Regions from separate parts of the Alcaligenes parafaecalis genome, predicted to be linked through region 2. Evidence: riboswitches for the same ligand, from Rfam matches in the RefSeq annotation. Region 2 holds a riboswitch; the other holds the start of a gene.
What was found. A riboswitch is a leader RNA that binds a small molecule or an ion and turns the genes downstream of it on or off. The one in region 2 is predicted to bind glycine.

Region 1: linked by a shared signal. The riboswitch ahead of OSH09_RS02530 (D-amino acid dehydrogenase) and the one ahead of OSH09_RS00735 (amino acid permease) in region 2 are both predicted to bind glycine.

Annotation. Positions count from the first base shown of each region.
Region 1 covers NZ_JAPKNA010000001.1:542,745-558,959, reverse strand. Annotated here, with positions in the region: gene OSH09_RS02575 (amidohydrolase) at 1-1,301, shown strand, start outside; gene OSH09_RS02570 (NADP(H)-dependent aldo-keto reductase) at 1,383-2,429, shown strand; gene nadA (quinolinate synthase NadA) at 2,668-3,801, shown strand; gene nadB (L-aspartate oxidase) at 3,801-5,672, shown strand; gene OSH09_RS02555 (response regulator transcription factor) at 5,754-6,428, shown strand; gene OSH09_RS02550 (sensor histidine kinase) at 6,428-8,965, shown strand; gene OSH09_RS02545 (ABC transporter substrate-binding protein) at 9,059-10,144, shown strand; gene OSH09_RS02540 (ABC transporter permease) at 10,216-11,982, shown strand; gene OSH09_RS02535 (ABC transporter ATP-binding protein) at 11,979-13,049, shown strand; glycine riboswitch at 13,142-13,229, shown strand; glycine riboswitch at 13,234-13,314, shown strand; gene OSH09_RS02530 (D-amino acid dehydrogenase) at 13,363-14,724, shown strand; partial or broken gene OSH09_RS02525 (ATP-dependent DNA helicase) at 14,669-16,045, opposite strand.
Region 2 covers NZ_JAPKNA010000001.1:156,023-172,237, forward strand. Annotated here, with positions in the region: gene OSH09_RS00695 (cytochrome-c peroxidase) at 1-603, shown strand, start outside; gene dctP (TRAP transporter substrate-binding protein DctP) at 698-1,795, opposite strand; gene OSH09_RS00705 (TRAP transporter large permease) at 1,814-3,136, opposite strand; gene OSH09_RS00710 (TRAP transporter small permease subunit) at 3,126-3,626, opposite strand; gene OSH09_RS00715 (RNA polymerase sigma factor) at 3,968-4,480, shown strand; gene OSH09_RS00720 (FecR family protein) at 4,558-5,628, shown strand; gene OSH09_RS00725 (FRG domain-containing protein) at 5,918-7,273, opposite strand; gene OSH09_RS00730 (TonB-dependent siderophore receptor) at 7,775-10,177, shown strand; gene OSH09_RS00735 (amino acid permease) at 10,425-11,831, opposite strand; glycine riboswitch at 12,211-12,300, opposite strand; gene OSH09_RS00740 (DedA family protein/thiosulfate sulfurtransferase GlpE) at 12,589-13,533, shown strand; gene OSH09_RS00745 (DMT family transporter) at 13,652-14,527, opposite strand; gene OSH09_RS00750 (LysR substrate-binding domain-containing protein) at 14,672-15,610, opposite strand; gene OSH09_RS00755 (lysozyme inhibitor LprI family protein) at 15,724-16,143, opposite strand.

The sequences.
Region 1 (16,215 bases), 390 kb from region 2:
ATTTTTTCAAAACGCACAAGATCGACTCACCTCGTCAATGGCTTGATGCAGTCTCTGGGGACAAGGCCATTGTGTTGACGGATGATACGGGGCACAACGCTTGGGTGAACTCCAAAGCCTTGGGCCTCCTGCAAATCGATACCAACTTTACGCCGCCCAGCGGCATGACCGTGAAGCACGAAGTGAGCAGCCGCGAGCCCAACGGGGTTCTGGTAGAAGCCAATAGCTATATCCGATCCTTTGTTCCTGACTGGACAGATGAGCAATACCTAAAAGCCGCGCAGTATGCCGTCCAGGAATCCAACCAATTTGGTATTACGGGTTTGAAAGATGCAGATGCCAGTGAAGCTGTTGTTCGGGCTTACTACAATCTGGACAAACACACCGGCTTGAATGCACACGTAGCAACGGCGATTCGGATTTCGGGCAAGGAAAGCAAACATGTTTTTGATTTTGCGGAAATTGACCGCATCAGCAAGCAGTATGCCCGCCCTAACTTAAAAACCAATTACGTCAAAATATATACCGATGGTGTTCCTACTGCAGCGCACACAGCCGCCATGCTGGAACCTTATGTTGACACCCATCATGATGACCCGCTGGCCTTAGGCGCTTTAGTTGTCCCTGAAAACGAGTTGGACCGTGTTGTCACTCATCTTGACGGCGCTGGTTATGGTCTGAAGCTGCACACAGCAGGCGATCGGGCTATTCGAATAGCGTTAAATGCCATTGAAAAGGCGCGGAAAGCCAATGGAGCTTCCGGCATGATGCACGAACTGGCCCACTCGGAGTTCGTTGACAGCCAAGATCAGCCACGCTTCAGGGCCCTGAATGTCGCCGCGGATTTCTCCCCCTACATCTGGTATCCCTCGGGCTTGATTGACGCAATCAGCTCGGTAGTGGGCGAGCGCAGTAAAAACATGTTCCAGGCCCGCTCTTTGCTTGATCAGAACGTCACCATTGTTGCCGGTTCGGACTGGCCCTCCGGCGTAAAAAACAATAACCCCTGGCCTGCTATCGAGGCCTTGATTACGCGTGCGAACCCCTTCGGTCAGCGCACAGGAGAACAACTAGGGGCTGAGCAAGCCTTGAACCTGAACGAAGCACTACAGATTTTTACGAAGGATGGGGCGAAAGCCTTGGGCCGTGAAACCGAAACAGGATCTTTAGAAATCGGCAAATCCGCCGATCTGATTGTGCTGGATAGGGATCTGTTCAAGATTGAGCCCAATGAAATCAGCGACACCAAGGTGATCATGACTATTTTCCAAGGACGTTTGGTGCACCCAAGCAGCAAATAGGCCAACCGGAAGACTGTCTAAATACGCTACCATGCACGTTTTGTAGGGCCGCCCGGCCCTGCGTTTTCGGAGTCGAAGCAAATGAAATACCGCAAGCTGGGCAATACAGACCTGGATGTCAGCCTGATTGGTTTGGGCACCATGACTTACGGGGAACAGAACAGCGAGGCCGATGCGCATGCTCAGCTAGACCTTGCCCTGGAACTGGGTGTGACCTTGGTGGATACCGCCGAGATGTATCCCGTTCCCCCTCTGGCCGCCACTCAAGGTTTGACCGAGCAATATATCGGCACCTGGCTGGCTAAAACGGGGCGTCGCAAGGACATTGTTCTGGCCAGCAAAATTGCCGGTCCGGTACGTGACCCCAAGCGTCCTGGCCATATCCGCAATGGTGGCACCAGTCTGGATCGCAAGAATCTGGAACAGGCCCTGCACGACAGCCTGCGTCGGCTGCAAACTGACTATCTGGATCTGTATCAATTGCACTGGCCAGATCGCAGCACGGTAACTTTTGGGCAGCGTAGCTATCCATGGAAGGAAGAGGACACTATCCCTATCGGAGAAACCTTGTCTGTGCTGGACGACTTTGTGCGTCAGGGCAAGGTACGCCATGTAGGCGTGTCCAATGAGACGCCTTGGGGTGTGTCGCGCTTTCTGGAGTTGTCCCGTTCGCGTTCCCTGCCCCTGATCGCCACCATTCAGAACCCGTACAACCTGCTCAACCGCGTGTTTGAAGAAGGCCTGTCCGAGTTCTGCCGCTATGACGGACTGGGCTTGCTGGCTTACTCGCCTTTGGCTATGGGTGTATTGACGGGCAAGTATGACCACGGCGCTCGCCCAGAGAAAGGACGGTTGACGCTGTACAACCGTTTCACTCGCTACGATGCCCCTCGCGCACGCGAGACGGCGTTGGCATATAACGAGCTAGCGCGCGAGTACGGTTTGACGCCGACTCAATTGGCTCTGGCCTGGGTGAATCATCAAGCCTTTACCAGCAGCAATTTGATTGGTGCGACAACGCTGGAACAATTGCGCGAAAACATTGCCAGTGTGGAGGTTCAATTGAGTGATGAGTTGATCGCCAAGATCAACGCCATTCATCATCACTCCCCAAATCCTGCACCTTAATCCGCTTACCACCCCGCTTTGAGCCTGAGCGCTCAGGCGGGGCCTCCTCTTTCTACTCCCCGCTCCCCGCCCCCCTCCCGACCCAGACCTTGTGACTGTGCTTGTGCTTGCAGAATGCAGTTTTTTTATTTATGCTCAAAAAAAGCATAATAAATAAGACACTCTCCCTTCTGTTCAAAAAACCATCTTTTCCATTTTTTTAAGCTATTTATGCTCAGAATGAGCATCAAGGACAAGCATGATTCAGCACTATCCCATTGATGTCTGCCAGCCCGATGTCCAAGACACTTTGAATCGCCAGATCACTTGGCACGCCGTCCCTTCAAAAATCAGCACGCAAGCGGACAAGACCACTTTGAAGCGTGCTTTAGCCCAGCAGTTAGCTGAGCAAGATGCTGTGCTGGTCGCGCACTACTACACCGACCCCGACATTCAGGATCTGGCTCTGGAGACAGGGGGCTGCGTGGGCGATTCCCTGGAAATGGCACGCTTTGGGCAAGAGCATGCAGCCAGCACCGTACTGGTGGCCGGTGTAGGTTTTATGGCGGAATCAGCCAAAATTCTTAGCCCTGAAAAACGGGTGTTGGCCGTCCATGACGAAGCGACTTGTTCGCTGGATCTAGGCTGCGCCCCCGACGACTTCAAGCAGTTTTGTGCCGCCCATCCTGATCGGGAAGTCGTGGTCTACGCCAACACCAGCGCGGCGGTGAAAGCCCAGGCCGACTGGGTGGTGACCTCGTCTATCGCCCTGGACATCGTGCGTCACCTGCACGCTCAAGGGAAAAAAATCCTGTGGGCACCAGACCGTCATCTCGGCTCGTATATCCAGCAGCAAACTGGAGCAGACATGCTGCTCTGGCAAGGCTCCTGTCTGGTTCATGACGAATTCAAAGCGGATGGCTTGAAAGCTTTGCTTCATGAATACCCCGATGCTCAGGTTCTGGTCCACCCTGAATCGCCCGCCTCTGTGGTTGCCATGGCTCATGTCGTCGGCTCGACGACCCAACTATTGCGGGCAGCGATCAAGCATCCCGCCGACACCTTTATCGTGGCGACCGATCAAGGGATTTTGCACGCCATGCGCCAGCAGGCACCGGGCAAAACCTTTCTGGCCGCCCCCACTGCAGGCGAAAGCGCCACCTGCAAAAGCTGCGCCTATTGCCCATGGATGGCCTTGAACAGTCTGGAGGCCCTGCATCAGCGCCTGAATGAGCCAGGCCCCGGTATTGAAGTGGACCCAGCCCTACGTGAAGGCGCACGACGCTCCTTGCAGCGCATGATGGATTTTGCCGCTGCACAGCAAAGCAATCTGCGTGTGAGTGCGGACCTGGCCGAGCATAGCCAGCAGTTCCAGCATGTAGGAGCCGCTTGATGCAATCAGGCTCAACACAGACAGATGTGTTAATCATCGGCGCAGGGCTGGCTGGCACCAGCCTGGCCCTGTCCTTGCCTTCCTCGATGAACGTGACCTTGCTCAGCAGCGCCCCCGCTCCTTGCGGGGCCAGCCCAATGGCTCTGGGCGGATTGGCTGCCGTGCTCAGTGCCGAGGACAGTCTGGAGCAACACATTGAGGACACGCTGGAAGCCGGTGCTCGGCACGCGGACAGCGAAGCGGTACGTGGCATTTTGCAAGCCGCAGCAGAAGCGGTGCATTGGCTATTGCAAAGGCAAGTGCCGCTCGACAGAACGGAAGATGGTCAATTACACCTGACGCGCGAAGGCGGACACAGCCAGCGTCGCATTGTGCATGCGGCCGATGCCAGCGGGTACGCCATCATGCAGGCATTGAGTCCTCAACTGGACCGGGCACCGCATATCCTTCAACGCCCTCATTGTCAGGCACTGGCCTTGCGTCGTAATGAACGGGGTGAAGTGGCTGGTGTTGATATTTTTGACAAACACAATCAGCGATACGAAACCATTTTGGCCGATCATGTGGTGCTGGCGACCGGGGGGCTGGGCAGTCTTTATGCCCACAGCACCAACCCGGACAGCGCCTTGGGGGAAGGAGTTGCATTAGCCTGGCGTGCTGGAGCTGCAATACGTGATCTGGAATTCGTGCAGTTTCACCCGACTTGTCTGCATGCTGATGGACCCACTTTTCTGCTGACAGAGGCCTTGCGCGGTGAAGGTGGCTATCTCTTGGATGCGCAGGGGCATCGCTTCATGCACGAGTACGATCCTCGGGCAGAACTGGCTCCACGCGACATTGTGTCCCGCGCCATCGCCGCACATATGCGTCAGGAAGGCAGCCATCATGTCTGGCTGGATGTACGTCATCTAGGCGCGGACACCTTGCAGCAGCATTTCCCGAAGGCGCTGGAAGAAGGCTTGCGCCGCGGATTGGATTTACGTCAGGACTGGATACCGGTTGCGCCTGCCGCTCACTACAGTTGTGGGGGAGTGCAAACTGATTTGTCGGGTCGTACGACTGTTGCGGGCTTGTATGCCGTGGGTGAAGTGGCCTGCACGGGCTTACATGGAGCCAATCGCCTGGCCAGCAATTCCTTGCTGGAATGTGTCGTCATGGGGCGGGCTGCAGCAGAAACCATTGCTGCGAGCAAAAGGGTCCAACGCTCAGCTTTGGTGCCTGGGGCAAAGGCTTCTAATGCAGACACCGGTACAGGTTCATACCCACGCTCGAGTGCAGATTCAAACCCAAGGTCAAGTTTGGATTTGAGCCTGATTCCAAATCTAGCCTTTTCCGCAGCAACAGCGATAAATATAAGCACCAACAACAACAACAACAACAACAACAACAACAACAACAACAACAACAACAACAACAACAACAACGCTAATCTGAGCGGTATCGATGGCAAAAGCAATCAAGACTACAGCCCATCCGTAAATAACGGCCCCACCCTTTCGGCCTTGCGCCGTTTGATGCAAGAGCATGTTGGCTTGCTGCGCACCGGAGCGGGTCTGACGCAAGCCTTGCACACGCTCGAAGCCTGGCGAGAACAAATCAATCACTGCAGCGCCGCCGATGCCTGCTCTACGAATAGCTACGACAGCGACCGTAGCAATGCTTGTAACAGTGGCACTGAGAGTACAAGTCGCAGCAGCAGCAGCAATGGCAATGGCAATGGCAATGGCAATGGCAATGGCAACATAATCCCCCACTCCATCCATTCCGTGGACCATCACACCATCAGCCTTCATCTGGACACCGCATGGCTACTGGTGCTGGCCGCTCTGGACCGCCCGCATAGCCTAGGCGCGCATTTCCGGCAGGACTAAGACCTCGGTTTTCATGGGATAGAATAAAAAACCAAATAAAGAGGCACCTCGACATGCAGGAGCCCATTCGATGGAGGCAATATGCGATTACTCATGGTCGAGGACAATGAGGATTTAGGAGAAGCCATCGCCAGTCGGCTCAGTGCAGGCGGCCATAGCGTGGAGTGGGTCATGAATGGCGAACAGGCCCTGCGTTATCTGGACATGGATAACTGGGATGTTCTGCTCCTGGACATCATGCTTCCCGATCAGGACGGCTTCAGCATTTTGCGCCATCTGCGTCGCCAAGCGCCCAGCCTGCCGGTGCTGGTCATGACGGCTCGTTCGGAAATCGAGGACCGCGTGTCCATGCTGGACCTGGGGGCGGACGACTATCTGGTCAAACCGTTTGATCTGCGCGAACTGGAAGCACGACTGCGTGCTCTGATGCGCCGCCCCGCCACCACGCAAGCGGAAATCTGGCAGTTGGGGCACGTCAGCATTGATATCGCAGCCCGGCGCATCAATAGCCGTGATCAGACCGTGGAGTTCGGCCAGCGCGAGTTCTGCTTGCTGGAACTGCTGTTAAGCCGCGCCGGACAAGTAGTCACCAAAGAACGTCTGATGATGCAGCTCTTCAATTTTGATGAAGACTCCAGCCCGAATGCGGTGGAACTGCACGTTTCCCGTTTGCGACGCAAGCTTAGTGATATTGCCATCCGTATCGACACCGTGCGGGGCACCGGCTATATGGCCAGTTTGGGCGATGCCAGCTAATGCGCCGCTCTCTATCTATTCAACAGCGCGTGTTGGCGCTGGCTGTCTGCTTGTTGGCGGCGGCTCTGCTGGCGCTCGGTCTGGCCTCTCGCCAATACGCTCAGCGCGCCGCCGACTCTGCCTATGATCGGCTCTTGAAAGCCGCTGCGCTGACCATTGCGAATGCCATTCAGATTGACGAGGGCGAGCTTTCACTGGAGCTACCCTACTCCGCCATGGCCATGCTGCCCGAGCAAGAGCATATTTTTTACAGTGTGCGTTCTACCAGTGGGCTGATTTCTGGCTACCCGGATCTGGGCAACACGCTCCCCCCCGCTGCCAGTTCCGAACCGCGCTATGACACGATTTCCTATCACGACACGCCGGTACGCGTGGCCACCATCGGGCGCTTGCTGACAGGCGAACATTCGCTAGGCCGTGGCTGGATCACCATACGTGTGGCTGAAACCCTGGGAACCCGGCAAGCACTGGCTGATGAGCTGCTGGGCCGCAGCACCTTGTCCTTAACAGGCCTGATCCTGCTGGCCCTGATGATCACCAGCCTGGGAATCCGGCGCGCCTTTGCTCCCTTGGCAGAATTGGAAACCGCCCTACGGGAACGCTCGCACGACAATTTGCAGCCTATCGACACCCCGGTTCCCAAGGAGATCCGCCGCCTCGTCGACACCTTGAATGCCTTTATGCAGCGCCTGCAAACTGCCGTTGGGACCTTGAACAACCTGGTGGCCGATGCCGCCCATCAAATTCGCACCCCTTTGGCGGCGGTTCATTTGCAAACTCAGCTTGCCATGGACGAACCCGGCTCCGAAACCGTACGCCCGCGCCTTCAACGAATTTTGAACAACACCACCCATGCCACCCATTTGCTGAACCAGTTGCTGATGGATGCCACGGTCAGCCATCGTCTGGATCGCAGTACCATGCGCCCGCTGGACGTGACCCCGCTGATTCAGGAAATCCAAGGGCGTGTGGACCCGGACCGAGCACATAGGCTGCAGGTTCACATCACTCCCTCGGCCCGACGGGCGCAAGTGTTGGGCGACCACGTCTCCTTGAGGGAAATGCTGCGCAATGTGATCGACAACGCCATGCTCTACAGCGACGAGCATATTTCTGTACGCGTTTATACCCGGCCCAGCGGCCTGGTGGTGTTTGATGTTTCCGACCTGGGACCCGGCATCAGCGACGAGGACAAGACCCGTTTACTGGAGCGCTTTCAGCGTGGCCCCAGCAGTCAAGGCAGACCGGGATCGGGCCTGGGCCTGTCGATTGTGCGCACGGTCGTACAAGCGCATCAGGGAACCCTGCTCTTGCGTGATCACTCTCCGCAAGGGCTGACCGTCCGCATCGAAATCCCGGCGCTGATCCAAGGCCCCAAGCCTGCAAGCTCCCTGCCACAGACCTTGGCTGTCCTCGCCCTGGTATTGACGGGCCTGCTTGCCTCCCCCGACACCGTTCATGCGCAGGACAAGATCGCCCGCCCCGATATGGGTATACGCAGCCATGAATACCCGGCACTTTCTCCCAGGCAAAAGCCGGATGATCAGCCCTTACTCGTCATCGCTGGCCCTACCGATACGGAGCTGTTTGAAGTACTGGTGCACGACTTCCAGCAAATCCAGCCTCAGGTGCGCATTCTTTATCACGAGATGGATTCCACGGCCCTGTATCGACATACCACTCAAGGCAGCCTGCCTGATACGGACTTGCTCATCAGCTCGGCCTCGGATCTGCAGGTCAAACTGGCCAACGACGGCTATGCCCGTTCCCACAGCTCCAGCCTGACCAATGCCATGCCCGGTTGGGCACGCTGGCGCAATGAGGTCTTCGGTTTCACGCTGGAACCCGCAGTCATTGCCTACGCACCGTCCCGCCTGCCACCAGATCTGCCCGCCTCCCGAGAGGCGCTGCTAAGGCTGCTGGAGCGCAATAGCGGCACACTCATGGGCCGTGTCGGAACCTATGACATCCAGATCAGTGGCGTCGGTTATCTGTTCGCGCTTTATGACGAGCGCACCTCCTCCACCTTCTGGGGGATGGCCAATGCCTTGGGCCGCGTCGGCACTCGTCTATACGCCAATACCGCTGCCATTCTGGATGATCTGGACAACGGCACCCTGGATGTGGCCTACAACGTCCTGGGTTCCTACGCGCTGGCCCGCCAAAAGGCCGGTTCCGACATTGCCATCGTCGTTCCCAGCGATTATGTCTCGGTGTTTACCCGCAGCGCATTGATTCATAAACAGGCCCATCGGCCGGATTTGGCGGCAGCATTTATTGATTATTTGCTCTCACCCCGAGGCCAACAAACCATTGCGGGTCCGGCTGGCCTGGGCCATTTGAATGCCATCGAAACAGGCAGTTGGTTTACAAAACCTGTTGCAAATCAATCGATTGGGATTATTCAGCCACTTATCTTGAATCCTTCCTTGTTGGTTGGACTGGACCCAACCCGACGCCAGCGCTTTCTGCAAAACTGGCGGCGTCTGGTAACCGATACGCCTCCCAACCCAGGAGACCATTCCTATCAACAGTGACAGGATGCTGACAGCTAGAGTCCACACAATGGAATGACACTGTTCCCCGAAAAGTCCCGCGTCATGATGGGACACTGAACCAAGGAGACTCGAATGTCAGCATTCACCATCCCTAGCCGCTTGAGCCTGCTAGCCCTGTCACTCAGTGCCAGCATGCTTACCGGTCAAGCGGCCTGGGCACAAGGCGATCAGGCGCAAGCCGCCGAAAAAGAAGGCAAGGTCATCGTCTACTCCACGACCGATACCAAGGCAGCCGCTCCGCTGATTTCCGCCTTTGAAGCGGCAAACCCCAAGATCAAAGTCGAATACCACGACATGAACAGCACCGAGCTGTACAACCGCTACATCAGTGAGCAGGCTTCGGGCAGCAATAGTGGTGACGTGGTCTGGAGCTCGTCCATGGATTCGGCCATGCGTCTGGCCACCGACTATGCCGCCAGCTACGCTTCCCCCGAAATTCCTTCCCTGCCTGGCTGGGCCGTCTGGGAAAACAAGGCCTTTGGTACGACCTACGAGCCTACGGTGTTCATCTACAACAACCGTCTGATCAAGCCTGAGGAAGTGCCCAAGACTCACGCCGAACTGGCCAAGCTGGTGGAAAGCGACAAGGACCGTTTCCGCAACAAGGTCACCACCTACGATATCGAGAAGTCCGCCGTGGGTTATATGCTGGCCGCTCAAGACAGCAAGAAAGGCGAAAGCTACTGGAACTTCATCAAGGGCGTAGGCTCGGCCAATCTGGTTCTGCAATCGTCCACTGGCACCATGATGGAGCGTGTCAGTTCCGGCGAGAACCTGATCGGCTACAACCTGCTGGGTTCGTATGCAGAAACCCGCGCCGCCAAGGATAAAGCCATCGGGATTGTGTACCCCTCGGACTACACCCTGGTCCTGTCGCGTGTGGCCTTCATCAGCAACAAGGCGCAAAACCCCAATGCAGCCCGCGTTTTCCTGGACTACATGCTGTCCAAAGACGGTCAGGACATTCTGGCCAACAAGTCCGAACTGGCCTCGATCCGCTCTGACGTGGAAGGCGATAACGACGTGGACGGCCTGACCAAGCGATTGGCCGGTGTGGAACTGACCCCCATCCCCGTGGATTCGTCCCTGCTGGACTTCCTGAAACAAAAGGAACGTCTGGACTTCATCAAGCAATGGCGCGCTGCCGCCAATAAGTAAGACGCCTCGTCTTTGAATCGGGTGGTGGCCCCTGCCGCCACCCCGCCTCTTTTCCGCCTGGAATCCTTATCATGCAAGCCTTACGCCTTCGGTGGCAGGCCTGGCCGCGCCATGTCGTTGTTCTGATAACGGCACTGGCCATTTATGTGCCGCTTAGCCTGATCATCATCCAAAGCCTGCTATCCGCCCCTTTTTTCGCGGCTGACAAGTCTCTGGGGCTGGATGCCTTCCGTTTTATTTTCGACGACCCGGACTTTTACAAAGCCCTGGGTAGCGGTTTCATCATGGCCTTTGGCCTGGCCGGTATCTCGATTCCCTTGGGTGGCATTCTTGCTTTCCTGATGGTGCGTACCGATCTGCCGGGTCGTACCTGGATTGAACCGCTGATTCTGGTCCCTATTTTTGTATCCCCCATGGTGCTGGGCTTCGGCTATATCGTCGCTGCCGGGCCAGTCGGGTTTTTCTCCACCTGGGCACTGGACCTGATCGGTTTTGTGCCCTGGAACATTTACTCCTTTACCAGCATTGTCATCATTGCCGGTTTGACGCACGTTCCACACGCTTACCTGTACATTTCCTCCGCCCTGCGCAGCATGGGTTCGGACGTGGAAGAAGCGGCCCGCAGCGCCGGAGCCAGCCCTTGGCAAGTGATGCGCTCGGTCAGCCTGCCCATGGTTCGCCCGGCCATTCTGTACGCCTGCGTGCTGCTGTTTTTCCTGGGTCTAGAAGTGTTTGGTCTGGTGCTGGTGCTGGGTGACCCCGAGGGCCACTTGGTTCTGGCCACCTACCTGTACAAGCTGACAAACAAGCTGGGCATTCCGTCCTACCACCTGATGGCCGCGGTTGCCGTGATTCTGATCGCCATGACCATTCCCCTGGTCATGCTGCAACGCCGCCTGATGCGCACCGCCAACCGCTTTGTGACCGTCAAGGGCAAAGCCTCCCAGGCTCGTTCCCTGCCACTGGGCCGCTGGCGCTGGGCTGCCGCCACCCTGGTTGCACTATGGTTGTTCTTTACCGTGATCGTGCCGGTTGTCGGTGTGGTGCTGCGCGCGTTTGTGTCCAACTGGGGCATTGGCGTCTCGCTGATGGACGTGCTTTCTCTGGATGCGTTCAGACAAGTCTTCGGGCAAGCCAACCTGCTGCGCGCCATTCTGAATTCGATTGCCATTGGTGTGTTCGGTGGTGCGCTGGCCGTGATCTGCTACACCTTTATCGGCCTTGCCATGCACCGCAAGCCAGACGGCATTACTCGCTTTCTGGACTACAGCGTTCTGGTTCCGCGCGCGGTTCCCGGTCTGCTGGCGGGTCTGGCCTTCCTGTGGATGTTCCTGTTCGTGCCTATGTGGCTGGATCAGTCCCTGGAAAACGGCTGGCTGTCCGTGCTGCCTATGGCGGAATGGCTAAGAGGCGTCGTTGTCAGCCCTCTGCGTGCTTTGCGCAGCACCATCTTCAGTGTGTGGCTGGCCTATAGCGTGGTCTGGATGGCATACGGTCTGCGTCTGATCTCCTCCACCCTGCTGCAAGTAGGCCCGGAGCTGGAAGAAGCTGCCCGTAGCACGGGGGCTCGTCCCGGCCAGGTGACGCGTCAGATCACCCTGCCTTTGGCGAAGTTTGGTTTGATCGGCTCCTGGTTGCTGATGTTCCTGATCTTCGAGCGGGAATACTCCACCGGTGTGTACTTGCTGACTCCCGGTACGGAAACCATTGGTTCCATGCTGGTCTCCCTGTGGGCCACCGGTGCCATCGACATTGTGGCTGCCCTGTCCTTTATCAATATCGTGTTGGTGGTCATTGGCCTGACCATCGCATTGCGCTTCGGAGTGAAACTACGATGACCGAGCTGACTGTAGAAAATATCCATCTGGCCTACGACCGCAATCCCGTCCTGAAAGGCGTCTCCATGAGCCTGAACAAAGGCGAAGTGGTTTCCCTGCTGGGCGCTTCGGGCAGCGGCAAGACGACCTTGCTGCGTGCTGTGGCCGGGCTGGAGCAGCCTTCTCAAGGCCGCATCGCCATCAATAATGATGTGCTGTACGACTCCAAGGCCCGTGTCGATCTGCCTGCCGAGGCCCGCAACCTGGGGCTGGTCTTCCAGTCCTACGCCTTGTGGCCGCACATGACGGTACAGGAAAACGTGGCGTATCCGCTGACCTTGCGCAAAACCCCCAAGGCCGAGAGCCGCCAGAAGGTAGAAGCCATTCTGGATCAGCTAGGCCTGAAAGGTTTGGGCGAACGCTACCCCAGCCAGTTGTCGGGTGGGCAGCAACAACGGGTCGCCATTGCACGTGCGCTGGTCTACAACCCGCCCGTCATTCTGCTGGATGAGCCGCTGTCCAACCTGGATGCCAAACTGCGTGAAGAAGCCCGTGTGTTCCTGCGCGAGTTGATTGTGGAGATGGGCTTGTCAGCCTTGATGGTGACCCACGATCAAGCCGAAGCCATGGCCATTTCCGATCGCATCTTGCTGCTGAACGGGGGCGAGATCGAGCAACAAGGCACGCCCCAAGAGGTCTACAGCAATCCCAAGACGCTCTATACAGCCGAGTTCATGGGTTCCAACAATCGCCTGCAAGGGAAAGTCACCGAACAGCGCGATCAGCAAACCCGCCTAAGTGGCCCCGGCTGGGAGCTATGGGGCCATGCAGCCGCCCCCCTGACATCCGGTCAGCAAGCCACTGCCGTGATCCGTGTTGAACAGGTACACCTGAACGCCCAGCCTGGCCCCGATACGCTGCAACTGCAGTTGTCCACCAGCATGTACCTGGGCGACAAGTGGGAGCACGTGTTCCGCATGGCTGACCCGTCTGCAGGCACCTTGCGTGCTTTTGGGCCGGAACCCCTGCCCGGTGGCATACATCACCTGCAATTGCCCCCCTCCAAACTGTGGATTTATCCTTCCTGATCCACAGCCCACAACCGGGAGCCCGCTCCTTGGGCTCCCGGTTTACCCTGATTGCGCAGTTTTGCAAGCACAGCTAATGTAGTCGCGTCATTACAGGCGGTATGAAAGAGACCTGTTCAGTCAGGCGCCGACGGAGCAACCACCCCGGAATCTCTCAGGCAAAAGGATCGTACCAGCCCGACACTCTGGAGAGCGGCGCACGACGCCCACCGAAGGAGCCCAGCCAGACACACTGGTTGGATAAACTCTCAGGTCACAGGACAGATGGGGTATTGCCACTATTTGGTGGCAATTCACCTGTCAGGAGCCTGTTATGTCGCATATTGCCGTCATTGGCGCCGGTATTTCCGGAATTACCACCGCCTACGCCCTTAGCCTGAAAGGCTATCAAGTCACCGTTATCGACCGCCTGCGCTACCCTGCGATGGAAACCTCCTTCGCTAATGGCGGGCAGCTTTCCGCTTGCAATGCCGAGGTCTGGAACAGCCGCAGCACTATTCTCAAGGGCTTGAAGTGGATGATGCGCAAAGACGCCCCACTGCTGTTCAACCCTAAACCAAGCTGGCACAAATATAGCTGGATGGCACAGTTTATGGGTGCCATCTCCGGCTACGAGCGCAACACCATTGAAACCGTCAAGCTGGCTATTACGGCCCGCGAGAATCTGTACCAATGGGCCAAGGACGAAAACATTGATTTCGACCTGGAACAACGCGGCATCTTGCACATCTACCACACGGCAGGCGGCTTTGAGTCGGGCAAGAAAGTCAGCCAACTGCTGCACAAAGGAGGTCTGGAGCGCCGCACCGTCACCAATGACGAAATTCACCAGATCGAACCTGCTTTGCAAGGCACCTACTACGGCGGTTTCTTCACGCCTTCTGATGCCACAGGCGATATTCACAAATACACACGCGGGCTAGCGGATGCGTGCGCCAAGCGCGGCGTGAAGTTCCTGCAAGATACGGAAGTGCTGGGTATTGATTGCGGCCCTCCGCACCGTATCCAGTTGCGCACGGGTGACGGCGCTGAAGCGCACACGCATACCTTGTCCGTGGATTCCCTGGTGGTTTGCGCCGGTGTAGGCAGCCGTCATCTGGCCCATATGCTGGGCGACTACGTCAATATTTACCCTGTGAAAGGCTATTCAATCTCGGTCTATCTGGATACGCCAGAAGCCCAACATGCCGCCCCTTGGGTCAGCTTGCTGGACGAAGAAGCCAAGATTGTGACCAGCCGCCTGGGCAAGGAACGACTGCGCGTGGCGGGTACGGCGGAATACAACGGCAGCAACAAAGACATACGTGCCGACCGTATTGCCCCGCTGACCAACTGGACACGCCGCAACTTCCACGATGCCGCAACCGACCGCGTCGTGCCGTGGGCCGGTCTGCGTCCCATGATGCCGGACATGCTGCCACGCGTGAAAGCAGGCAGTCGTCCTGGCGTGTACTACAACACGGGTCACGGTCACCTGGGTTGGACTTTGTCTGCCGCTACCGCTCAAATCATTACTGAAGTCATTGCCCAGAACGAGCGTCAGTCCGCACCTGCTCAATTTGCCACCAGTCCGGCAACAACTGCTGCACCCGCCGCTGCCCATAGCGCTCGTCAAGCAGATACACAAAGCCCTGATCCTGCTCATCGCGAATCACACGACCCGCGGCCTGTGTAATCTTGCGTAGTCCCGGATAAAGATAGGTATAGTCATAGGCCCGCCGCTCCCCAAAGAGCTGGGCCATGACTTGCTTCACCGACTCATTGGCAGGGTTGAATTGCGGCAATCCCAAGGTGGCAATAAAGGCACCGATCAAGCGTTTACCGGGTAAATCCACCCCTTCGGAAAACGCCCCGCCCAACACCGCCAAACCTACTCCCTTCCCGTCCAGCGTAAAGCGATCCAGAAACTGCGTTCGTTGATGATCGCTCATGCCCGGTTGTTGGTGCCACAGGGGCATATCCGGCCAGCGTTCCTGCAAAGCTTGGCTGACCTGCTCCAGATAATCAAAGCTGCTCAGGAACAAGAGATAGTTACCCGGCTGCTCCTGATAGGCCTGCCCGACAATGTCGCAAACCCCTGCCAAGCTTTGGGCTCGGTCTGCATAACGGGTAGACAGACCCGCGTACTGGCGTACCCGTAACTGCTCGGCCCGATACGGCGAGGCCACATTCAGTTCGGTGGTACTGGGCGGCAGACCCAGGACGTCGCGATAAAACTGCGAAGGATTCAGCGTGCCAGAGAACAGCACAACACCATGAGCATCGCCATAACGCTCAGCCAGAAAAGGCGCAGGCACAATATTGCGCAGGTTCAATAGCACGCCATCGCGGTGCGCCAAGATATCGAACAAAGAGTGCGAGCCGAATTGTCCGGCCAAATCCACAAAATAAAGCAGCTCAAAATAAAACTGCAGCAAGGGACTGTCTTGCGGCATGGGGGTTTCAGCCACGTATGCCCCCAGACGGGCCGCCAAATACTCACACTGCTCCAGCAGATCGGGCGGGATTTTCTCCAAGCCCCATTGGTCGCCCCCCTCCTCAGGAATCAGGTCTTCCATCAAACGAGTCAAGGGAGCGAAATGACGCTTCAAGGCCGAAGGAGCTGCCTTGCGGGCCATGCGTATCTGCACTTGCGAAAAGGAAGCTGAATACATGGAGCGGGCACGCTCGACCAGGTTATGAGCCTCATCCACCAGCACAGCACTGCGCCATTGTTGCGCCAGGGTCTGGCTATAGAGCACCGCATGGGTATCGAAAAAGTAGTTGTAGTCACCCACAATGGCATCGGCCCAGCGCAACATCTCTTGCCCCAGATAGTAGGGGCAGACTTGATGCTCATTCGCGACGTGCTGCAAGCGCTGGCGATCAAGAATGGGCTGTTCCAGGGCTTGTCGGCGTGCGGCGGGAAGGCGGTCGTAAAAGCCTTCGGCCAAAGGACAGGACTGGCCATGACAGGCTTTATCGGGGTTCGGACATTGCTTGTCACGGGCGACCATTTCCAGCACCCGCCAAGCCCCCTCGCCTTCGGGACTCAAACGGCTCAAGGCATCCAGAGCCATTTGTCGGCCTGAATTTTTAGCCGTCAGATAAAAAAGCTTGTCCAAACCCGCTTCGGGCATGGCCTTCAGGCCGGGAAACACGACAGCCAGTGTCTTGCCTAAGCCCG
Region 2 (16,215 bases):
AACCATGCCTTGAGCGATTTAATCCCGCGTTTGCAGGAGTCAGAAGACTATCGACATGCGTTTCAACAAGCTTTTGGCGCTTCATCATCCAATCCCGTCGACGCCGAGCGACTGGCCCGTGCCTTGGCCGCCTATGTGGTCACCATCCGTCCGGCAGCAACGCGTTTTGACGACTTTCTCGCGGGGGAGACGGCGGCCTTGAATGATCAGGAGTTGATTGGCTTGCACCTGTTCCGTACCAAGGCGCGCTGCATGAATTGCCATAACGGCCCCATGCTGACGGACAACGGTTTTCATAACATTGGTCTATCTTTTTACGGACGTCGTTTGCAGGATCTGGGACGATTCGAGTGGACCCGAAACCCTTCTGATCTGGGGCTGTTCCGAACACCCAGCCTGCGCAATGTCTCCAAGGCTGGCCCCTGGATGCATAACGGTTTGTTCCCCAGTCTGGATGGTTTGCTGCGTATGTATGACGTGGCAATGGGCCCGGACCCTAAAGAAACCGGCCCTTTGGTGCCGCGCAAATCGGAACGGATTCGGGAACTGAGTTTGAGTGATGAGGAAATCCAGGCTTTGCTGGCTTTCTTGCAGGCCTTGTAGTGATCAAGGCGGTTCAAACCTGAGCTGTTGGCGTACAAAAAAACGATAGTGGTGAACCACTATCGTTTTTAAGTTCACCGTAATGAGTACCGCTTTATTTCAGGCAAGCCTTGATTTTTTCCAGATCAGGGCCGTCAATCGGACGTCCCAGGTTGAAGGGCATGGAGGTCTCGCGCCAGTCCTTGTAGTCATGCAAATATTCCATCTGGCTGGCATACACCTTGGCGGCATCGGGATTGCTGCAGGCCATGGAAATCATCACCTCATTGGTCACTTGCTGAATGGTCTTCAGGCTTTCATCATCCATGCGGTGGATTTCTACCCCGGCTTTCTGGAATGTACGCAGACCTTCCGTCGCTTTTTTCTCGGAGAAGGCGATGGACCACATCATGGTGGCGTCTGCGGCAATTTTCAGTTTCTCCTTGGCCGAATCACTGAGCGCATCCCAGGCGGTTTTATTGATCATGACGCCAAACACGGAAGCAGATTGGTGCCAGCCTGGTGTGGTCCAGTGCTTGGTGACCTGATGCAGCCCGGCAGAAACGTCGACGTTTGGAGTGGAGAACTCGGCTCCCTCGATCACGCCACGCTCAAGCGATTGATACAGTTCTTGACCAGCCATGGACACTTGCGTGCCACCAATCTTCTCAAGCACTTTGCCTTGCTCCAGACCAGAGAGCCGCAGGCGCTTGCCCTTGATTTCTTCCAGATTGCGGATCGGCACATTGGTATGAAAACCGGATTCGTTATTGGTGATGGCATAGGGGATGTACACCATGCCGTACTTGCCGTAGATCTCGTTATAAAGTTCGGCGCCACCCCATTCCTTGATCCAGTTTGCATAGTCAACCGCATTGAACAAGCTGGAATGGGTGCCTAGAGGAGAGAACGCCGGGTTGCGGCCCGCCCAATAGCCCGGCCAGTCTGCCCCGGCCTGGATGGTGCCGGATTCGACAGCACTGAACACTTCGCCAGTCGGCACCAGAGCACCACCTTCGTAGAATTCAATTTTCAGCTCGTCACCGACCAGTTTGTTGGCTAGTTCCACCCACTTCTTGTCCAGTTCAACCAGCTCGATCGAGGCGGGCCAAGTACTGGTCATGGTCCACTTTTGAGCAGCCTGGCTCAGGCCTGTCATGCCCAGCAGGGCAAAGCCAGTCAAGGCGCAGAGTGCTTTTTTTGTGAGTTTCATTGTGTCTCCTTGTTTTATTTAAGTTCCGTACAGGACGGTGGGTAGCCAAGTGGCCAGGCCAGGGAAGATGGCCAGCAAGATGCACATCAAAATAATCAGGCCAATGAATGGAACAACCCCGCTGATGATCTCCATGGTCTTCACAGATTTAGGAGTGATGGCCCGCAAATAGAAAAGTGCGTAACCAAAGGGCGGAGTGAGGAAAGAGGTTTGTAAAACAACGGCAACCAGAATTACGAACCAGAGCAGGCTGATGCCCATTTCCTGCACAATCGGCAAGAGAATCGGGAAGGACAGCAGGACAATACCGGTCCAGTCCAGAAAGCAGCCCAGCACAAAAATAATCAGCAGCATCACCACAATAAGCAGCCAGGGCTCCATATCCAAGCCACGCATCAGGTCTTGCGCAGCGCCCAAACCGCCGGTGATGTTAAAGACGCCGGTAAAGGCGGTTGCGCCTACCACGATAAATAAAATCATGGAGGAAGTACGGCCCGTTTCGTAAAGCGCATTCAGGAAAATGGACCACTTGAATTTGCCCCGGAAAATAACGATCAGCAGGGACAGCAATACCCCAAGAGCCGAGGCCTCTGTCGCCGTCGCAATACCGGCCAGCATGGAACCCAGAATGCCCAGAATCAGAAAGATAGGGGGCACGGCCTCCACCAGCAGCATGCGAATCAAGGCGGGCCTGGAGATCTTTTCATCCGGCTCCACGGACGGGGCGCGTTCCGGGTGACGCCAGGCAACGAACACGACCCACACGGCATAGAGCAGGCCCAGCAGCACGCCGGGAATCAGCGCGCCTGCAAACAGCTCGCCAATAGACAGCGGGGAGTAGCTGGCCATCAGAATCAGCATGATGGACGGTGGGATCAGAATACCCAGACACCCCGAGGCCGCAATCACCCCTGTAGTGAGCTTGGGGCAGTAGCCGTATCGCAACATGGGGCGCAAGGCCATCATGCCGGTTACGGTAATGGAGGCACCGATAATGCCGGTGGTGGCGGCCAGCAGAATGGAGATGAACACCACAGCCAGTGCCAGCCCGCCACGAACGCGGGACATCAGCAGCCGCAAGGCCTCGAACATTTTGTCGGTCACTTCGGAGTCAGACAAAAAGCGCGCCATCAGGATGAACAAAGGGATGGCGATCAGTGTGTAGTTGTCCAGGACATCGCCGTAAATACGGTTGACCACAATGCCCAGCACCATGGGTTTGCCCGCTACCAGCGCACCGATAACGGCGGTGCTGCCCAGAACAAAGGCCAAAGGATGGCCCATGAATAGCCCCAACAACAGAAAGCCACCCATGACAAGAGCAATCAATTCAGGCGTCATGATGGGCGGCTTCCTTCTGGCTCAACAAACGAACAACTTCAGCAATACCCTGAAGCAGCAAAAGCGCGGCGGCGACCACCATGGAGATCTTGAGCGGGTAAACAGGCAGTTGAACCGCGCCGTAGGTGGTTTCACCCTGAGCTAACGAGCGCATGGCGAAATCGTAGCTGCGAGTCAGAAATACCCAGGCAAAGGGGAAGAAGAAAATCAGATAGCCCGCAATTTCGGTCCATTTACGGACGGTGGGGGAAAAGCGGTTGATCAGCAAATCTACCCTGACATGGGCCTGGTGTTTAAGTGCGTAGGCACCCAGCATCAGAAAGTAAAACCCATATAGCTGCTTGGTGACGTCAAAAGTCCAGCGAGTGGGCTGATTCATCACGTAGCGCATGAACACTTCATAAATAATAATGGTGGAAAAAATAATGGCGATAAAGGAAATGAGCTTTCCTATCCATTCATTGATTGAGTCGATTAGACGCAAAACCATGCTTGTCCCTTATGTTCGTTTTTATGGGCGACATCTCTGTTTTAGTCTATGAGTAAGATCGGTGCAGTCACAACTTGGGTTTACCCTTACGTCAACCTGAATTGAATAATTAAGGGTAATAAGGCGTAAATAGAGATGATTTACTCATCTGATCATGCTTGGTTTGATGCCTGAAAAAAAGCGTAGCGCAGGGAATTGAGAATAGCGGTTGAATACTGTTCTTGCTTGTGTGTGAAGAGTAGGGGAGTGGCCCTGGGTTTGGCAGATATTTCATAGCATCTATCTGATAATGAGAATTATTGCTAATATCATGCACCTCCCGCGTTTCTCTAATTTGCTCCATGGCCCGCTCCCCTACGTCCAAAAAACCTTGGCTCGCCTACTATGGCGAGCTGATCGGCGTGTGGGCGCGGCGCTCGGGCAATCGGGCCGAGGTGGAGGATGCCACTCATGATGTCATGGTGCGTGCCCTGGAAACTGACTGGCCCTGCCTGCCCAACCCCAATCCGCGCGCCTATTTCCATCGCAGCGTGCGCAATCGCCTGATTGATGTGCATCGTCATTCCAACTTTTTGGAGACCGTGCCTTTGCATCAGTTGGGGGAGGACGAGCACCCCTTGGAGTGCGACCCTGACAGTTCCATACGCACCGTGCAGTTACTGTCTTCCTTGAAAGAGGCCCTGAGCGAGTTGTCCCCCAAATGTCGGCAAGTCTTCTTGTGGCATCGGCTGGAGGGATATACTCAAGCGGAAATTGCAGACAAGCTGAACATTTCCGTGAACATGGTGGAGAAATACATGATCCAGGCCATGCGCCATCTGCGCGAGCGCCTGAAAAATCATGCTCCCCATTAAGAGAACAAAGGGCACTTGGCCCGCGTAGGCAAGACTAACAATCCCGGCTGTCTGCTCTTTGTATTTTGCTGCTTTCCATGACTTCAGAATCTCCCTTACTTCCTGACAATCCCCACGATGCCGCTGCTTACTGGTTTGCGCGTGTGCACTCGGGCGATTTCAGCGTTGCAGAGGAAAAGCGTTTTCTGGAGTGGAGACAGGCAGATAGCCAGAACGAGTTTGAGTACCGGGCTTTGGAGAGTATCTGGCAAAGCAGCTTGATGATTCCGGATGAGGAGTTGCGGGAGATGTTGGATGAGGATGCTGAGGCTGGTTTGGCCTCGGCTGATGGCTTGGCTGAGGTTTCAAGCGAGCACGCATCCAAGACATCACCCAGGGCCTCCTTCGCAATACCTCCCAACGCAGCACGCCGTCGTTTTCTCTGGCAAGGTGCAACGCTTGGCGCCGTCGCAATACTAGGTGCAGGCGGTGTTTACATCGCGCAACAAGATACCGTCAGCCATGCCCTGAGCTACATCACCGCCTTCGGTGAACAAAAAACCGTGACGTTGCCCGATGGCTCCGAAGTCCATATGAATGTCTCCACGGAGCTGGTACTGCATTATCAGGCCGACCGGCGTCAGCTCACCTTGCTGAAAGGGGAGGCGATGTTTGCGGTTCAAAGCGACAAGAATCGTCCCTTTATCGTAGATGCCGGGCAAGTTCAGGTTGAAGTCACAGGCACTGTATTCAATGTGCGTCGTCATGCCCAAGGCAATGTGGAAGTAGCCGTAACCGAAGGCTCCGTTCAAGTCTCGTCCGGGCCCTGGTGGAATCGCCAACAAGCATCGCTGACACCGGGCATGCTGGCGCAGGGTAGTGAAGAGCAGGCCTGGTCGGTGCAGCGAACGGATGTTGCGGCACGTACCGCCTGGCGACAAGGTAAAGTGGTGTTTCGGGATCAGACCCTGGACGAAGTGGTTCAGGAAATGAATCGTTATTTGCCTGAACCGATTGAGCTGATGGACGAAAAGTTAAAGCGTCTTCGTATGGCAGGGGTTTTCAATATCGAAGATGCGCAGGGCTTTTTGATGGCGCTGCAGGAGCAGTTGCCGGTGACGATAGTGAGCCGTTCGGATGGGCGGGTGGGGGTGGCTGTAGAGCGGTGATGTAAATGGAGTTTTGCAATGGAAGCGTTATGGCTGCTTTCGGCCAGTTCCGGCCGTTCGCCATCGTCGGTGCGTGGTCATTCGAGCGGCGGTTCACCTCAAACAGCGGCCCTCCACAGTCGGACGGCATTAGGTCGGTTGCCGCGCCGAGTTCTCCCTCCGCCCTCGCGTGCATGGCCGAGTGGCTTGACGCCGCGTGCGATGACGTTAAGCTTCGGGAGCTGCGTAGGCTTGAGGAAACATTCGCCTTGTGGCGTTAGCTACGCGATGCCGACGCAAGAGTAATACCTCATTGCCCTGTTGCGGCTCGAAAAAGATGCAAATGTGCATAGCTCAACGGGCCGATGGTTTTAAATTGCCCATCAGCCAATGCGTCATTCAAAATTCGCAGCAGGTTGAAATGTCGCTCATGCACCAGATCGTTGTTGCATGGACATTCATCAATGTGCTTCGCCTTCTTCCAGACGTCGCCCTCCAAGCTATAAAACCAACCAGCGCTTACGCCACCGCCAGAGGGAACGTTAGTAGGGTGCCCAATCAACAGCGCTGTAACCTCGACAAGCCCATCGCCCGTTCGTCGTACGAAAACGCCCTTGTCGCAAACATATGAGTCAGAGCGCTCAGGTGGGCGTATAGGGGCATCGAGTTCGATCACAAATGCTCCATGTCCATTGAGTAGCTTTGTCACCTCAGGCAACGAAAAGGTCGCTGGAGGCGAACTGTAGTATGCCGTCTCCTGCATCCGATAAAAACGAAAATCGGTAAGATCGGAGATAACTTGTCGCTGCTCGTCGATCCAGAACTCATCGTACAGGATGGTTTGGGGCGGCAGGTGTTTCGTAAATTCGACTCGATACTCGGGTAGGTCAAGTCCTCGATGGAATACCGGGATTGTCATCTCGTCCTTAAAGACACGTTGCCACGGAATATCGAGCAACGCATGCAGTAAGAAGTCGGTTTTCGCCGATGGGAAAAGATCGTTCGTGTTGTTAAGTCCAGCCTCCGCACACCGCTGTAGCAGCACGCCGTTTTCAACAGTCAGATGCGCTACGACTGCATCGGAAGGCAAGCGGCTCACGATTCCAGCAAGGCAGGCGTGTTGCGCGTGAAATCGCAACGGTCCGCCTTCCACGCTTATCTCGTCCAAGTCGTGCAGTCCGACCTCTCGCGCCTTTAGTGCAGCGATGTCAATCACATACAGGTGTCCCTTCCCAGTCGTAACCTCGGCATAGCTCGCCTGCGTGTGTACAAGCCAAACGGGGTCTTCCTCGTGGTTTTCACACATGTTGATCGTTCGCTTTTCGGAATACTGATGTGACGCGAACCAGCAAGCGACCGTCAGTGATTTTGTCAGGTCGATGTAGAAAGAACGCCAACCATAGTGCTGAAGTATCGCCTGCACAAATTCATCACTAATATCTTCGTACTTAGCCCCGCTAACCGCCCTGATGAGTGCTCTAGCAAAGTAGAGCCATTTCTGCATCAACGGAGGAACGCAGCCCTTCCGTTCAAACGATGTCGGAAAGCTCGGAGCACCTGTCTCGTCAAAATAGTGTTTTGCTTGTCCGCGAAAAAGGAATCCGTTCACGAATCGCTGCTCCACCATCCTCAGTTCTTCGATAGTCGTTATGGATAGGGTTTCCAATCTAATTCCTTTTTTTAGGCTCGAACTGGCGAACAAAACGATAGCCCGTTTCTCTGCTCGTGTCTCGGTTCGTCGGGTCGGGCTTTGCTTTTAGATCGTCGCCATCACGCCCGGTCATTGGTCGCACCTTGTACAACACGCCATAGTGGCGCAAGCCGTCCGCTTCACTTTGAGAGCGGTCGTTGGCATACCAGCGAATCTAATGACGGCAACGGGTCGGAAGCAGGCATATGAATATGCCTTTTTATCGAACAAATTGTATAAGCACAGTTAGTTCAAATGTACACAGAGGTTAATCGGCTCCTAATTCGGCTGCTGCACTGGTTTGTTGCTTGTTAGTGATAAGTTCCTTCAAACCCCATTCAGGGTTTTCCGCCCCCCGTCCGTTGTACCTATGAAGGCAGGTTTTCCGCACTCCCCGTGCGGCCTGCCCCCATCCTTTGGCCAAAGGGATCCCCCATTCGTACATCTACAGGACCTCTGTCTGTTAGGAAGACCTCTGTGACTCTCCGTTCCTCTCGTTCTCACTCCCTGACTGGGCGTGCGGCTCGTTTCCCTTTGGCTGCGCCTGCCTTGAAGCTGGCGCTTTCCCTGGCTTTGTCGGCTACGTTTGTACCTGCTGTTTCCTTTGCCCAGCAAGCGGATGTGACGGTTTCGATTCCGTCCTCGTCCTTGGGTGATGCCTTGCTGCAATTAGGCCAGCAAACCTCTTTCCAGTTTATTTACACCTCCGACCTGGTGCGCGGTATCCAGGCTCAGTCCGTGTCTGGTCGCATGGCGCCGGAAGCGGCTTTGGACAAGTTGTTGCAGGGCACGGGCATTGCTTACACCCGTACTGGCAACACGATCCATCTGCGCAAGAAGGTGGATGTGGAGGAGCTGGCAGCGATCAAGGTGCGTGCTGCCAGCCCTGTCACGGAAGGCTCTGGCTCTTATACCGCCGCTGGGCCTAGCCGCACAGCGACGGGGTTTGATTTGTCTTTGCGCGAGACGCCACAGTCCATCACTGTCATGACGCGCGAGCGTCTGGATGACTTTAATTTGTACAAATTGTCTGATGTATTGGAGCAAACGCCCGGTGTATCAGTAGACCGGCAGGGAGATGCTGTTAACTTTGCGATTCGTGGCTCGGCGGTGAATATGCAGACCGACGGGATGCGTCAGAAGGCCAGTGGCTGGCTGGTCAATACGCAAACCCAGTACTCCATGGACGATATGGCCGAAATTGACCGTATTGAGGTATTGAAAGGGTCGTCCGGGCTGATGAGCGGAGATGGGGCTTATGGGGGCACGGTCAATATGATCCGCAAGCGCCCAACCGATGACTTCCAGGCCAGCATTGGCACGGCCGCCGGTAGCTGGGATAACTATCGAATTGATGCCGATGTTAGTTCGCCCTTGAATAAAAGCGGTTCCGTGCGAGGTCGTCTGGTTGCAGCCGCCTCGGATGGCAAGAGTTTCCAGAATTATGTGAAAACCAGTAGCAAGACGTTCTACGGGATTGTGGAGGCTGATCTGACGGATCGCACCTTGTTGACGCTTAGCTTTACTCAAAAAAACCGTACGATTAAAGGTGCCGCAGGCACATCGATGATTCAGGCTTATGCGGCAGATGGCCAGTTCCTGGGGATCAAGCCACGGGAATTCAATGTGGCTGCTCCATGGTCCGGCTACGAGCAGCAAAGTAATACCTTGTTTCTTGATTTAACGCATCGCTTTAGCAATGATTGGTCCGCGACGCTGAAAGGAAGCCTGGATAAGACAGTTAACCCGGGTGAGCAGGAAGGAGTTTGGTTTGCCGGCCAACCCGCGATGATCGATGTGGCTTGGTCACGCGATTATGAAACCCGTAATCGCAATCTGGCTTTAGCGGTGCAAGGCCCATTCTCGTTGTTGGGACGTCAGCACGAGTTGCGTTTCGGGGCGGATACCTACAGAACGACGACAGAGTCCTATGCAGCGGCGGGTCGACTTAGCAATCTGGGTTTGGACTATGCGGACGGTGGAGCAGTGATTGAAATCCCCGATTTCACTACTATGCCCATTAGTAATCATAGCTATTTCAGCTCGCAGCGAAACTCGCTGTATGCAGCAGGCTTATTCAGTCTGGCGGACCCTGTCAAACTGATTGGTGGCGTGCGTTACACCGATTTCAAGCAGTTTGATGAAACTCCGTACTCGTACAGCAATAATGACTTCAAGCAACATGGGGTAGTGACGCCTTACGCGGGTCTGGTGGTGGATCTGAACGATCAGATTTCTGTTTATGGTAGTTATGCCAGCATTTTTAAGCCGCAAGGCGCCAAGGATATGGATGGCAAGACCTTAGATCCAGAGCGTGGTGTGACTTATGAGCTGGGTGTGAAAGGCGAGTTTTTTGATGGTGCCTTAAATGCCAGCGTGTCTCGTTTCTGGATGAAGACTAACAATACGGCGGAGTCCACGGGCGAGGTTCGCCCAACCGGGGAGACGATTTACCGTGCAGTTAATGGCGCGATGCGTCGCGGTTACGAGCTGGAACTGTCGGGTGAAGTGGCTCCCGGCTGGCAATTGCAGGGAAGCTACGTTCAAAATAGCAGCAGTTTGAAAACGACTGACACTGTGCCTAAACACCAGTTTAAATTGGCCAGTAGCTATCGTTTTGCTCAGTCCTTGCCAGGCTTGTCTGTGGGCGTCGCAGCACGTTGGCAAAGTAAAGCATCGACTCGACTTATGGATCAGCCCTCTTATTGGTTGTTTGATGTGATGGCTCGTTATCAGGTCAACAAACATCTAAGCCTGGGGGCCAATGTGAATAATGTGTTTGATAAGAAATACATGGCAGGTTTGCGAGAGGCCGGGCGTATTCAGTATTCCTGGGGTGCGCCAAGAAACTTCACGGTGAATATGCGTTACCAGTTCTAAGCTAATTGGGAATCAAGGCTGTGAACGAAGCTACATGTACTTGAATCCCCCTTATGCAATCTGCATTAAAAAAGCCACCCGTTTGGGTGGCTTTTCGCATCCGGGCTCCAGCCTCGTTCCAGTTCTGCTGCCCAAGGGCAGCGAGTTGGAGTGTTGCCAGTGTGTGCCAGCCAAGTTTTGTAGAACGAGGCCAGACCCGACTGCGGCAACACGGTTCTTGGTAGAACCGTGTTGTTTACATCACAACTTAGCTGACGCTTTGCGCCGCCAGGCCCAATGCCAAGTCTTTCTTCATGCGTTTCTTGTAGAAAGGCAGGCAGATGAACAAGGCCAGGAACCAGAATGGCGTGGCAATCAGGCCGATCAGGGTTTCTTCTTCCTGGCTGAACAAGTACAGCGCAAAGGCAAAGAACACCAGCGTCAGATAGCACATGGGAATCGCAAAGGGCATTTTGTAGCTCGATGCGGCATGGGCTTCAGGACGAACGCGACGGTACTTCAGGTAGGTGATCAGGATCACGGCCCAGACAAAGATAAAGCAGATGCTGGCCACGGTGGTCACGATGGTGAACACGCGCATCACGTCGCCTTCTGCGTAAAGCAGGAACAGGCTGGACAGCAAGAGGGCGCAAGAGTAGATCAGACCATTACGGGGGGTGCCGTTACGCGACAACTGGCTGAATGCTTCGGGAGCCAGCTTGTTTTTGGACAGACCGTACAACATGCGGCCTGTCGAGAACATGCCGCTATTGGCGGACGACAGGGCCGAGGTCAGCACCACAAAGTTGATGATGGCTGCTGCGGCACCCACGCCAATCAGCAAGAACATATTTACAAACGGGCTCTTGTTGGGAGCAACAATATCCCAAGGGGTGACGGTCATGATGGCGGTCAGGGCCAGCACGTAAAACACAATCACGCGAACGGGAATCTTGTTGATGGCTTTGGGCAGGTTCTTGGCAGGGTCAGCCGTTTCAGCAGAAGCCGTACCCACCAGCTCAATACCCACGAAGGCAAAGATGGCGATCTGGAAGGCGGCAAAGAAGCCATGCAATCCATTGGGGAACATGCCGCCGCGGTCCCACAAGTGGGTCAGGCTGGCTTTTTCGCCGGTCGGGCCGACAAAGCCGGTGAACAGCAGGTAAGCACCCACGCCAATCAGCGCAACAATGGCAATGATCTTGACCAAAGCAAACCAGAACTCCAGCTCGCCAAACAATTTGGCCGACAGCAGGTTAAAGATCAGCAAGAAGGCGATACACGCCAGGCCGGGAAGCCAGAGCGGAATGTCCGGCCACCAGAATTGGGTGTAGCCGGTAATGGCGACAATATCCGCAATACCAATAACCACCCAGCAGAACCAATAGCTCCAGCCCAGAAAATAGCCCATGGTCGGGCCCAGAATATCGGCGGAGAAATCCACGAAAGATTTGTATTCCAGGTTATGCAGGAGCAATTCCCCCATTGCCCGCATAACAAAAAACAAAAAGAACCCGATGATCATGTATGTGAACAAGACCGAAGGTCCGGCCAGGCTAATGGTGCGGCCTGATCCCATAAATAGCCCTGTACCGATAGCGCCTCCAATTGCTATCAGTTGCAGGTGCCGGTTTTTCAACGAGCGCTGCAGTCCAGATGAATGTTGCTGAGACACACTGTTCTCCTAGTTTTTTTTCGTTCAAATGCGTAATTATGACTGTGCTGCGAGAAAACAAAGGGCACAACCCGTCCTCAAGGACGGTTTTCTTGATGCCGATCTAAATAGGGTATGGAGCGCACAGCAGTCCTCCTTGTTCTGACGACATGAAATGTCAAAACAGACCTGTGTGCGAATAAAAATGGGAATAGGGATGTGGCGTGTCAGGCGGCCAGAAAATGGCACCCGACTATCTGCTCATAGATAGGCTCCGGACGAATAGGTGAACACAGGCCATATGGCCTCTGTACCCCCTCTGTCCGTTTACCTGAGAGCTTATCCATCGGTTCGCGATGGTCCCCTTCGGTGGGCACTGATGTGCCTCTCTCCAGAACGTCAAGGGTTCAAGATTCTTTTGCCTGAGAGATTCCGGGGTCGTTGCTCCGTCGGCGCTTCATCAAAGTGAAGACTCTCACCTGAACCGTTATTGACGCCGCTATTGTATAGACAGGTAAAAAGCGATGACTACTATCGTTAACCTGTAGGTCTTTAATGAGAATAATTCTTGTTTATTGATCTATTTTGTGGCTGGAAGGTCAACACTTGGAAGGGGAAATCGGGTGGCAAAAGAGGCGGAATGGCTCTTTATCAGGCGTCTGCACAGGGACCGCAGTTTTTGCATGGTAGCTATTCTTGAATGCTTTTAAGCTGAAACAGAAATTGGCAGGCGCCAGCCTACAATACGCGCTATCTGGCAAATTCTGTGCGTCGTTCTATGGTCGAATCCATTCTGCAACTTATCGAGCAACACGGTCTGTTGATCGTGTTTTTTAACGTGCTGGTTGAACAGGCCGGTGCGCCTGTGCCTGCGTATCCCGTGCTGGTGGTGACGGGGGCTTTGCATGAGTCTGGCGGCTACAGCTTGTGGGGCTTGCTGGGCGTGGCGGTTCTGGGGGCCATGATTGCGGACTACGGCTGGTATCTGGCTGGAAGGCGTTATGGCGGCAGATTGCTGGCCTTGTTGTGCAAGATTTCCTTATCCCCTGACTCCTGTATCCGGCAGACCGAATCCATTTATATGCGTTGGGGTGCGCCGTCTTTGATGGTGGCTAAATTCATTCCGGGCTTTGCTTCGATTGCCAGTGTTTTGGCCGGTACGGTTGGCACGCCTAAACGCAGCTTCCTGTTTTACGACATTATCGGGGCGGCCGTGTGGGCGGGCTCTGCGGTGTTTCTGGGTTCTTTGTTCAGCTCTGCTGTAGACGAACTCTTGAATGTCCTGGTCAGCCTGGGTGTGTTGGGCGGAATCCTGCTGGCGCTGGCCTTGGCGGTGTTTATTGCCAAGAAATGGTGGCAGCGTCATCGCTTCATCAAATCTTTGTGCATGGAGCGTGTCAGCGTGCAGGAGCTGCATCAGATGCTGTCTTCAGAAACTCCGCCCGTTATTGTGGATGTGCGTTCGACCTTTGTTCAGGCTCAAGGGCGCATTCCGGGAGCAATCAGTCTGGCCCTGGGCGAGGCGACGTTGAACCTGATTACCGACGGGGAAATCATTGTGTATTGCGATTGCCCCAACGAGGTGTCGGCGGCCTTGGTGTCCAAGCGTTTGCTGCAAAGTGGTTACAGCCGGGTGCGGCCTTTGGAAGGCGGTCTGGAGGCGTGGCGGGCTGCTGGTTTTGATGTACAGCGCGATCCTAATCTGCCTGAGGCAGCTTTATAAAAAAAGGCAGACAGGCTGTCTGTCTGCCGGAGTGGTGCTTGCTGGATCTGCGTTTGTGTTCAGGGTCGTGTCTGGCGACGGGCATGAGCTAAGGCAGCAGCTACAGCCAGCCCCCCGATCAGGGTTTGTGTACGGATGCTTCCAGCGTGGAGCGCGCCACGGCCAGGGTTTTTTGGCTCATCACCAGCCCACCCATGACCAGCGCAACACCCACCAGTTGCAGCGTGGTCGGCCAGACCCCTTTGATCAGCGCATCCAGAATGAACGCGGTGACTGGCACCAGCAGCATGAAGGGGGCCACGGTTACTGCACCAAGCTGTTTGATGGCGCTGAACCACAGCGCGAAGGGGCCAGCCGTCAGGACCGTCGCCAGCAGGAACAGGCCCAGCCAATGAACAGGAATAATCTGCGTTGGAATATCCTGGGTCAGCAGGGCGATCAGGCTCAGCTCAACCCCGGCAATCAGTAACTGCCAACCGGTAAAACCCAAGAGCGGGATGGGTGGTGCACCCCACTTGTTCATCAGAACCCCACCCGTTGCAATAGACAGCATGCTACCCAGCGCGGCGACAATGCCGACCATATCCAGGTGTGCCTGACTGGACATGACGACCAAGGACACACCCAGCGCACCCAAGAGGACAGCGCCAATCCGCATCAAGGCAGGGCGAGCACCCAGAATGCCCCAGGCAATAAAAATGGTGGCCAGCGGGGTCAGGGCCTGGAATATGGCGGCTACACCACCAGGAAGGCGAGTCGCAGCAATAAAGAACAGGCCAAAGAACAAGCCGGTGTTCAACGTGCCCAGCACCGCGAGTCGTCCCCACCAGGCGCGGGGAGGCAGGCTGCGGACCAGCATCAGCAAAACGATGGCGCCCCCCAAGGCCCGGACTGCTGCCAGAAACAAGGGGTTAGGCGGCAGCCAGGTGGTGGTCAGAATGTAAGTAAAGCCCCAGAGAATCGCGGCGGTGGCCGCAGCCAGTTTGGCGTTCATGTCGATGTACTCCCCATGATGAATTTTGGATGAGGAGACTATAGAAGTGCAACGATGACTTGGATAGATGGGAATATGGTCATCAGCGTTCCATAAACAGAACGACTGTGTATTTGCTGGATTTAGCCAGGTAGCCGTGCGGACTCAGGGCGAGGGAGTATGCAGAATCGTCACGAATTCCTGCCCCAGAAAATCCAGAAGGGCACGGACAGCAGGCACCAGACCCCGGCGCGAGGGGAATACTGCATGCACAACACCAGGGCGGGGATTCCAGCCTGGGGCCACATCCACCAACCTGCCATCCTGCATATAGGGGGCGACCAGCATGGCGGGCATTTGTACCAGTCCAATGCCTTGCAGCGCGGATTGCAACAAGGTCATGCGGTCGTCACAGACCAGTCGGGGCTGATACGGGATTTCTTTCAAGGTGTTTTCAGCAGTTTGCAGTTGCCAGACGGGATTGCGTAGCAGATGCTCGTCGCTGAGGGCGGGCCAGCTCCCCAACAGGTCCAGCGTTGGCAGCCCGCCCATGCGCTCAATTAAAGCGGGGCTGGCAACCAGATACTGAATACTTTCACCTAATACTTTCATGACCAGACCGCTGTCTTCCAGAGGAGGGAAGCGGACGCGCAAGGCCACATCAAAGCCTTCCCGAATCACGTCCACACGGCGATTGGTACTTTCGATTTCCAGTTTGACGTGGGGGTACTTGGCCAGATACCGAGCCAGCAATTCATTGACGCCGTAGTCGAGCAAAGCCAGCGGGCAGCTCAGACGCACCGAGCCTTGTGGTTCACTGCGATGGCGCTCGATAATTTCCTGGGCGGAGTCTGCCTCCACCAGCATGGCCAGACAGCGCTGGTAATACATCTGACCAATCTCCGTCACACTGAAGTGACGGCTGGAGCGTTGGATCAGGCGCACGCCCAGAGTTTCTTCCAGGGAGGTGATGCGTCGGCTTAGTTTGGATTTGGGGATGCCCAAAGCCCGTCCGGCGGGGGCAAAACCGCCGTGGTCCACGACCTGGACAAAGTAGTAGAGGTCATTCAGGTCGCGTGTGGACGGATGTTTGGTATCAGGCATGTCGGTAGGGTATGGCTGGGTTCAAGCGGGGGCGAAGTCCTGGCCACCAGGGCTGTCCGCTAGAGAGGGTGCGGCTTGGCGAATGCTCAAGGCCCCGTGCTCGTGGACGGAATTTACATAGCCGGTGGAACCGGGCAGCTCATGTCTCCCTCTTGGCAAGACAGGTAATTGTTGAAGTCCTTGATACGGGCTTGAGTCAGTTCATTGCGGCAACTGGCGATCAGCATGGCATGAATGCTGCCACCTTGTGTGTTGATGGCAGCAAAGTCGCACTCCGCGTCCCGAAAACCGATCCAGGCTCGTTGAGAGGTACGCAAGGCTTTGAGGGTGTCGGCATCGTCTTTCAGGCGCGTGCTGATTTCTTTGTAGAGCTTGTTCAGCTCGGCATCCGAGCTTTTGTACTCGTTGCTGATGCACTGGTTGATGGCGTTCTGATTCGTCAGGCTGTCGCAGTCGGCTGCCTGCACCAAAGCGGTGTTTGCCATCAGACTGAATCCTAAAGCGATCAGGCCGGTATTCAATATTTTTTTCATGAGGTTCTCCGCTTGTTGGGGCTTTGGTGAGCGTATGAGTCTGGGGCTAACAGTCAGGTGCTGGGTGTAAAT